DNA from 2 places in the Thermoanaerobacterium xylanolyticum LX-11 genome. Region 2 is predicted to be linked to the other one. Evidence: riboswitches for the same ligand, from Rfam matches in the RefSeq annotation. Region 2 holds a riboswitch; the other holds the start of a gene.
The links. Region 2 has a riboswitch for magnesium ahead of THEXY_RS12005 (magnesium transporter). Riboswitches for the same ligand answer to the same signal wherever they lie in the genome.
Positions count from the first base shown of each region.

Region 1: linked by a shared signal. The riboswitch ahead of mgtA (magnesium-translocating P-type ATPase) and the one ahead of THEXY_RS12005 (magnesium transporter) in region 2 are both predicted to bind magnesium.

Region 1 covers NC_015555.1:796,654-801,100, forward strand. Annotated here, with positions in the region: gene THEXY_RS03905 (transposase) at 1-1,390, opposite strand, end outside; M-box (ykoK) riboswitch at 1,556-1,719, shown strand; gene THEXY_RS12505 (hypothetical protein) at 1,722-1,937, opposite strand; gene mgtA (magnesium-translocating P-type ATPase) at 2,163-4,447, shown strand, end outside.
Region 2 covers NC_015555.1:2,505,711-2,510,157, reverse strand. Annotated here, with positions in the region: gene dnaB (replicative DNA helicase) at 1-1,309, shown strand, start outside; gene THEXY_RS12010 (Crp/Fnr family transcriptional regulator) at 1,326-2,003, shown strand; M-box (ykoK) riboswitch at 2,051-2,213, shown strand; gene THEXY_RS12005 (magnesium transporter) at 2,383-3,633, shown strand; gene THEXY_RS12000 (Nramp family divalent metal transporter) at 3,640-4,447, shown strand, end outside.

The sequences.
Region 1 (4,447 bases), 830 kb from region 2:
CTGTTGACATCTTTTTTAAGTAGCTTGCTCTTTGTATTGTTTTTGCTGTTATCAATACATACGCTGATTTCTTTTGTAGCTTAGCTCTACATTTTTCTCTTAGTGGACAATGTTCACATGTTTTTTTATTGAAGGATGCTCTATATAATCCACTTTTTTCATAGTATCTTGTTTTATATGGTTTTTCTCCTCTTGGACATTTGACTACTTCATGCGTTACTTCATTTAATTCAAATTCACTTTGTATTTCTTCTGGTAATTTTCCTATAAGGGCTGTTGTTATTAGTTCGATATTATTTTTATCTGCTAGTTCTATGTTTTCAATGCTGCTGTAAGCTCCATCTGCTATTATTGTTATTTCTTTTTCTTGTTTCCCAAGCTTTTCTATCGTTTCTTTGCAAAAGCTGCTATCGCTGTGTGTGTTTACATCATAGTCATAGCCGGTTATTATGGAGCCTTTTTCGTCTATTGTTTCTACTATGTTAGCTACATAGCCTTTATGGTCTTTTCCTGCTTTTTTGCGATATGTTGCATCTGGATCGCTTGGGTTTTGGAGACTATCTGGGCTTATTTTTTCTTTTTCTACTGGTACTATCTTGCCTTCTTCTGTTATTTTTGTTTGTTCTTTTAGCACACGCTGTAATAGCTGACATTCTGGTAATTCAGCGTATGCTTCTCCTAATTCTTTTGTTAGTGTATAGGCATCTTCAATTATTTCTTGAAGTCTTTTTGTTATTTCTTCGTTTTTTCTATGATAGATTGTTTTATTTCTATCGTCTTCGTCTAGGTAATGTTCCATGTTTTTGAGATGCTCATATTCTCCTGTTTTGTATACTGCCTTGACCATATTTGCTACGCATGTGTATAGTATTTCTAATCTGGACATTTTTTTGCAACTGGATGATACCATAATGCTGTCCATTCTTTTTACTGATGGATTTATATCAAAGTATTTTACAAATACGTTTGCCATGGCTTCCATTTCTTCATGAAGAAGGTCTCTTCCTGTTTCCAGATTGTAAAGATATAGCCTTTCACGGAAACGGCTAAAAGTCCTATCACTGAAAGGTTGACTTTTGAAACTTGTAGTGTGAAGGGCGTATTGAAAACGGACATCACATAGTATGCTTGCTAATAGTTCATCATCTGTAAGATTAAACATTTCTTTTAGTATTAGGGCTCCAATTATTGCGTTTACAGGACTGTTTGGACGGGAAACGGGATTGTCACTGTACAATACGGAAAAGCGTTTTTCATTGATTGCTGGAAATATGATATCAGCAAAGCCTTTTGCCCATGAGTTTAAAACAAACTTTCTTGTCCTTTCATCCAAGTTTAAGAATCTGTCATCCATTGTGATTTGTTGATATTCGTTTGGTTTGAATGCCATGGCTATGTATCGCTCCTTCTATTTCTTTTTTTTTATATTTCTATTTTACCATATTTTTAGTTTGCCATGGATGAAAAAATACTTTTGACACCTTAATCAAAGTAGTGTTATAAAAAAGTATTGACATTATAGAACAAAAGATATATACTTTAGAAAGAAAATTTGAATAACTTATGTTAGGTGAGGCTCCTATACAGATATATGCTGCTGCCCGGAAACATCGAGAGATGCCAATGGGTTAACAAGTATTACCGATTTAAGGTTTTACTTAACGCAGCTGGAGTTATCCAAAGCTGTATAGTGCTAAAACTCAACGAAGATAAGTAGTTTATTAATCTTTCATCGTTGAGTTGAAAGTTTTTTTTATTTTTAAAAATAATGGAGGTGAGAAGAATGGATACTGGCAGTAGTACTGATGGGGAAAATAAGTATATATGTGCTTTGCAATTGAGGCTAAGATTATTTTTGGTTTTAAAAATCCATTCTTTTCACCTAAGTGTTTAAATGGATTTTTATACAAATCACATATCCCTCTTATTTTTCCCATAAGATTACATTCTTAATTGAGCGAATTTCATAATTAATTTTCTTATCAAAATGTATCAATATTTGGGGTTTATTTATAATTATAACAATTGTTATATTATGTTTGATTTTTGAATTATGCAATTTCCTTAGTTGTCTTACTCATCATCTAAGTAGTAATATATTTACTTTTTATTACTTTGAATGTTCGGCTAATAATAGATAATGGATTTTAGGAGGGATAATGATGTTTAAAAATATTGGTATCATAAACACTCAAAAGACAAATACGTCAGAACAGTTTTTAAAATACAGTGATATGAATATTGATGAATTGTTGAAAACTTTAGACACGTCGATTAGTGGTTTAAACGAGGATGATGTAAAAGTCAAAAAAGAAATATTTGGATCAAATGAAATAGCAACAGGAAAAAAAGAAACTGTATTACACAAACTTTTTACTGCTTTTGTCAATCCATTTAATGTCGTTTTGATGGTTTTAGCTGTTGTTTCTCTTTTTACTGATGTTTTACTTGTTTCTCCAACTGATAGAGATCCAAGCAGTGTAATAATAATAAGCATAATGGTATTAATAAGTGGTATATTACGTTTTGTACAAGAATGGCGTTCAGAGAAAGCATCAGAGGAATTGAAGGCCCTTGTTAAATTAACTACACTTGTAGAGAGAAAAGATACTGGCAGAAAAGAAATTCCTATATCAGATCTTGTACCCGGTGATATTGTTCATTTAGCGGCTGGAGATATAGTTCCTGCTGATGTAAGAGTTATAAAAACAAAAGACTTATTCATAGATCAGGCTGTTTTGACAGGAGAATCAGAACCAGTTGAAAAATTTGACAATTTATTGCAAAGTAAGAGTTTAAAAGACATTAAAAATCCTTTGGATCGTAATAATCTTGCTTTTATGGGCAGTAATATTGTTAGTGGAACAGCAACATGTGTAGTTATAGCAACAGGCGATTCTACTTATTTTGGAGCTCTCTCAAAAACTTTGACTTCAAAAAGGGAAGCAACGAGTTTTGAAAAAGGTGTAAATTCAGTAAGCTGGATTTTGATAAGATTTATGGCAATAATGGTTCCAGTCGTATTCTTTATAAATGGATTTACAAAGGGTAATTGGCTTGAAGCTTTTCTGTTTGGATTGTCAGTTGCAGTTGGTCTAACTCCAGAGATGTTGCCTATGATAGTAACCACGAATCTTGCAAAAGGTGCAGTTGCTATGAGTAAGAAAAAAACGATAGTTAAACGCTTGAGTTCGATGCAGAATTTTGGAGCAATGGATGTACTCTGTACCGATAAAACAGGAACACTAACAAAGAACAAGATTGTGCTTGAAAAATACATGGATGTACATGGTAATGAAGATTCACGTGTATTACGGCATGCTTATATAAATAGTTATTTTCAAACTGGTTTAAAAAATGTTATGGATCGTGCTATTTTAAATCATGTAGGAGAGGAATTTTCATGGATACAAAGTAACTATGAAAAAGTTGATGAAATACCGTTTGACTTTACGAGGCGTAGAATGAGCGTTGTTGTGAAAGACAGAAACGGAAAAACACAGCTAATCACAAAGGGTGCTGTAGAAGAGATGCTTTCTATCAGTAAATTTGCTGAATATCATGGAGAAGTTATACCTCTCACAGAAGAACTGCGAAAAGAGATTTTGGATACAGTTAATAAGTTTAATAGTGAAGGATTGAGGGTTATCGCTGTTGCACAGAAGACGAACCCGCCTGTGGAAGGAGTTTTTTCTTCAGATGATGAATCAGATATGGTGTTAATTGGATATTTGGCTTTTTTTGATCCTCCAAAAGATAATGTTGAAGAGGTTGTAAGAACATTAAAAGATTATGGGATAAATCTTAAAATTTTGACTGGTGATAATGATGGAGTAACAGTAGCTATAGCTAAGAAGGTAGGTCTAGACATTCAGAATATTTTATTAGGATCACAGTTAGATAAAATGGATGATAACACATTAAAAGAACTCGTTGAAAAGACCACAATTTTTGCAAAACTTACACCGGAGCATAAAGCACGGATTGTAAAAATACTTAGAGAAAATGGACATGTGGTAGGATTTATGGGAGATGGAATAAATGATGCTCCAGCAATGCATGTAGCAGATGTTGCTATATCGGTTGATAATGCTGTCGATATTGCTAAAGATACTGCTGATATAATACTATTGGAAAAAGATTTACTTGTTTTGGAAAATGGAGTAGTAGAAGGAAGAAAAATTTTTGGCAATATAATGAAGTATATATCAATTACTGCGAGTTCTAACTTTGGGAATATGTTTTCGGTATTAGTTGCTAGTTCGTTTTTACCATTTTTACCAATGCAGCCTTTGCAAATACTTTTTTTAAATCTGACATATGATTTGTCAATGACATTAATTCCATGGGATAATATGGACAAGGAATATCTAGAAAAGCCTAGAAATTGGGATGCATCTAATATTAGTAAATTTATGATATGGTTGGGACCTACGAGTTCAATTTT
Region 2 (4,447 bases):
TCCTCAAAATATAGAGGCAGAACAGGCTGTCTTAGGTGCAATGCTTTTGTCCAGAGATGCCATAATCGATGCATCAGAGATAGTAAAAGCAGATGATTTTTACAAAGAGTCAAATAAAAAGCTTTTTACCATAATGATGGATATGTTTGAAAAGAACATACCTGTCGATTTGGTTACGGTGGTTGATGAGCTGAGAAGGCAAAATATGCTGGAGGCTGTAGGCGGGCTTGACTACATAACAAATTTGTCATCCAGCATAGTAACTACTGCAAACGTGTCGTATTACGCAAAGATGATTAGAGAGAAAGCGACTTTGAGGCGTCTCATCCAAGCATCATCAGAGATAATGGAGTTAAGCTATGAGGGTGGAGATCTTCACGATGTGTTGGATACGGCTGAGCAGAAAATATTCGACATAGCACAAGGCAGAAATACCGAAAATTTTTATCCTATTAAAGATGTGTTGATGGACACATTTTACAACATAGAAAATCTTTATAAAAATAAAGGACATCTTACCGGGGTACCATCTGGCTTTCCTGATTTAGACTTAAAGACGTCTGGTTTTCAGCCGTCTGATTTTATACTTCTTGCTGCAAGGCCATCTATGGGCAAAACGTCGTTTGCATTAAATATTGCGGAAAATGCTGCATTGGCACTTAAAAAACCCGTCGCCATATTCAGTCTTGAGATGTCTAAAGAGCAGCTTGTAAGTAGGCTAATATGCTCTACGGCAAACATAGACAGTCAAAAGCTTAGGACGGGAAATTTAGATGACGACGACTGGCCAAGGCTTGCTGCTGCAATGGCTCCTCTTTCCACAGCCCCAATATACATTGATGATACACCGGGTATATCAGTCATGGACATAAGGGCAAAGTGTCGAAGACTGAAGCTGGAGAAGGGCTTGTCTTTAGTGTTAATAGATTATTTGCAGCTTATGCAAGGAAGGGGAAACTCGGAAAGCCGTCAGCAGGAGGTTTCTGAAATATCAAGGTCATTAAAAGGCCTTGCAAGGGAACTGCAAGTTCCTATAATAACACTTTCGCAGTTATCTCGCGCACCTGAAGCCAGATCCGATCACAGGCCAATTTTAAGCGATTTAAGAGAGTCAGGTGCAATTGAGCAGGACGCTGATATAGTCATGTTTCTTTACAGAGATGATTATTACAACAAGGATTCTGAAAAGAAAAACATCGCAGAGCTTATCATAGCAAAGCACAGAAACGGTCCTACAGGTACCATAGAGCTTCTGTGGATGGGCCAGTACACGAAATTTGTAAGCATAGATAAATACAGGACAGAGTAGTCAAGAGGGTATTTTTATGGGTGATTACGATTATTTAAGAAAGATACCGTACTTCAATGTCTTAAGTGAGAAATCTCTATTTGAGATCAGTAAAATAGCTTTGGTGAAGGAGTACAAAAAAAACACCGTCATTTTTTACGAAGGTGATGAAGGTGACGCCATTTATTTTGTAAAAAAAGGCAAAGTCAAGATATCTAAAATATCACAACAGGGAAAAGAACATATAATAAGAATAATGGAGGATGGAGATATTTTTGCTGAATCCCTTCTGTTTATAGGTGGTAAGTATCCAGCCACTGCAGAGGCCATAGAGGATTCAAAGATTATTGTGCTTAAAAATAAAGACATAGAAAATTTGATATTGAGCAACAATGAAGTAGCCTTAGGCATAATAAAACTCATGGCAAAAAGACTCCAAAATGTGGCGGTCATAATAGAGAACTTAGCGCTTAAAGATTCTCTCGGCAGGACGGTTTCTATTCTTTTGACGTTTGCCCGAGAAAAAGGCATACAAGGCAAAGATGGGATAGCAATAGAATTAAACCTAAATAGACAAGATCTTGCTAACATGGTAGGCACGTCTCGAGAAAATATGACAAGAATCTTAAGCCAGTTAGACAAAGAAGGTGTCATAAAGCTTGAAAGACATGCTATAGTAATAAAAGATGTAAATGCATTAAAAAATTTGTCATAAATTTGTTGTAGTTATATTCAATGTGTGTTATAATTTATATGCAATTGAATAAAGTTCGTTAAGTGAGGCTCCTATGCGGATACATGCTGATGCCCGGAAACATCGAGAGATGCCAATGGGTCAACAGATTCTACCGTTACAAGGTTTAATCTAATTCAGCCGGTACTACCTATGCCGCATAGTGCTAAAACCCAACGAGTGTGTTGAGATTAGAGCCTTTTACGTTTTGTAAAAGGCTTAAATTTTTTAAAGGCAGGTGGTAATGATGGACTCTGGCCCTTATAGTCATAAGCGAATAAAATTTAATAATTCAAAAAAGAATATGAGGGAGGAGTCTATCTTACCTTAAAACTCCTCCCTTAGAAAAGGAGGTAGTGAAATGCCAATTTTAAGCCTTTATTTAAGCAGGATTTTAGGCAATAAGATATTGCTTAAAAACGGTGAGATCTTAGGTAAGCTTAAGGATATTGGAGTTTCAACGGCGTTGACGCATCCGATTGCAATATCCATGTTGGTAAAGACGAAGTCTGGCGTCAAAGAGTACAAGTGGGAAAACATAAAGATAACGAAAAAATTTGGGCAGTACGAACTTATGTGCACTAATCCAGTAGAGGCACATAACCTTAAAGATATTTTGTACTTGTCGAAAAATGTCTTAGATAAGCAGATTATCGACGTAAATGGAAGAAAAGTAGTAAGAGTCAATGACATAAGGTTGGCGCTTTTAGATAAAGGCTTGTTTGCGATTGCTGTCGATATAGGCATTGAAGGCATATTGAGACGACTTGGCTTTGCAAAGCCTTTAAAGAAGATTTTAAAGAGATTTGGTAAAACAATATCCAGTAAATTTATACTTTGGGAAGATATAGAGACGATTACTCGCTCAAGAGAAAACATAATGTTGTCAAAGACGTATCATAAATTGGCAACACTTCACCCTTCTGACCTTGCGGACATCATAGAAGATCTGGATTTAAAGGCCGGTATAGATATATTTTCCAGTTTAGAGCATGGAAGAGCTGCAGATGTGCTGGAAGAAATGGAGACAGATACTCAAAGAAGCATATTAAACGAGCTGCCTGTTTCTAAAGCTGCGGACATCTTGGAAGAAATGCCTGCAGATGAAGTTGCAGACATACTTGACGATCTGAATGAAGAAAAAGTGGAAGAGCTCTTAAATGAGATGGAGAACAATGCGTCGTTGGAAGTCAGGGAGCTGATGGAGTACCCTGAGTACGCTGTTGGTAGCTTGATGACGACTGACTTTGTGGCATTTGAAAATACGCTTTCCGTTGAGGAGGCAATACGGGAGCTTAGGCTTTTAAAACCAGACGAAGATATCATTTATTACATCTATATAGTTGATGAGTCAAACAGGCTTTTAGGTGCGGTTACACTTAGAGATTTGGTGATTTCAGAGCCTAACACCCCATTAAATGAAATTATGAATAAAGACATCATCTATGCTCGTGATATGGATTCAATAAAATCCCTCATAAAGACAGTGACGAAGTACAATTTGGTAGCGATTCCTGTTGTAGATGAAGATATGAAGCTATTAGGCACTGTCCTTATAAATGATATAATATACGAACTTATGAGAAGTGGAAAGACATTTGCAAGGAGGTAGTGGGAAGTGACAAAGAGGAAAACTTTTTTGACTAATTTATTGATATTTTTGTCAATTTTGGGGCCTGGTATAATCACAGGAAGTGTCGACAATGATGCAGGTGGCATAACCACGTATTCTGTGGCAGGTGCTACCTATGGATATAAACTGCTTTGGACATTGATACCGTCATTTATCGTCTTAATCGTCATTCAGGAGATGAACGCCAGGATGGGCGTCGTGACAGGAAAAGGGTTGGCAGATCTTATAAGGGAAAACTTCGGCGTAAGAGTGACGTTCTTCATCTTTCTCGGACTGCTTATTGCAGATATTGGAAATACTGCTACGGAGTTTGCCGGTGTGGCAGGCAGCATGGAAATCTTCGGCATAAGCAAGTATATAATGGTACCATTGGCTGCTTTAGCGGTATGGCTTTTGATCGTTAAAGGTAATTATACTGTAGCGGAAAAAGTGTTTTTGATATTTAGCGTTTTTTTGTTGTCATACGTCATATCAGCCCTTCTGTCACATCCAGATTGGAAGGCTGTAGGTGAGTCCCTTATAAAACCCACCATGTCATTTAAAACAGATTATTTAAGTATGGTAATAGGAATTGTAGGTACTACGATAGCTCCTTGGATGCAATTTTACATGCAATCATCTGTTATAGAAAAGGGCATAAAGATAGATGATTATAAGTACACAATCTGGGACGTTGTGATAGGTTGTATCGCAACAGTTGTCGTAGCTTTTTTCATAATAGTTGCCTGTGCATCGACTCTCAATGTGAATGGCATAAAAATAAATGAGGCAAAGGATGCAGCCATGGCTTTAA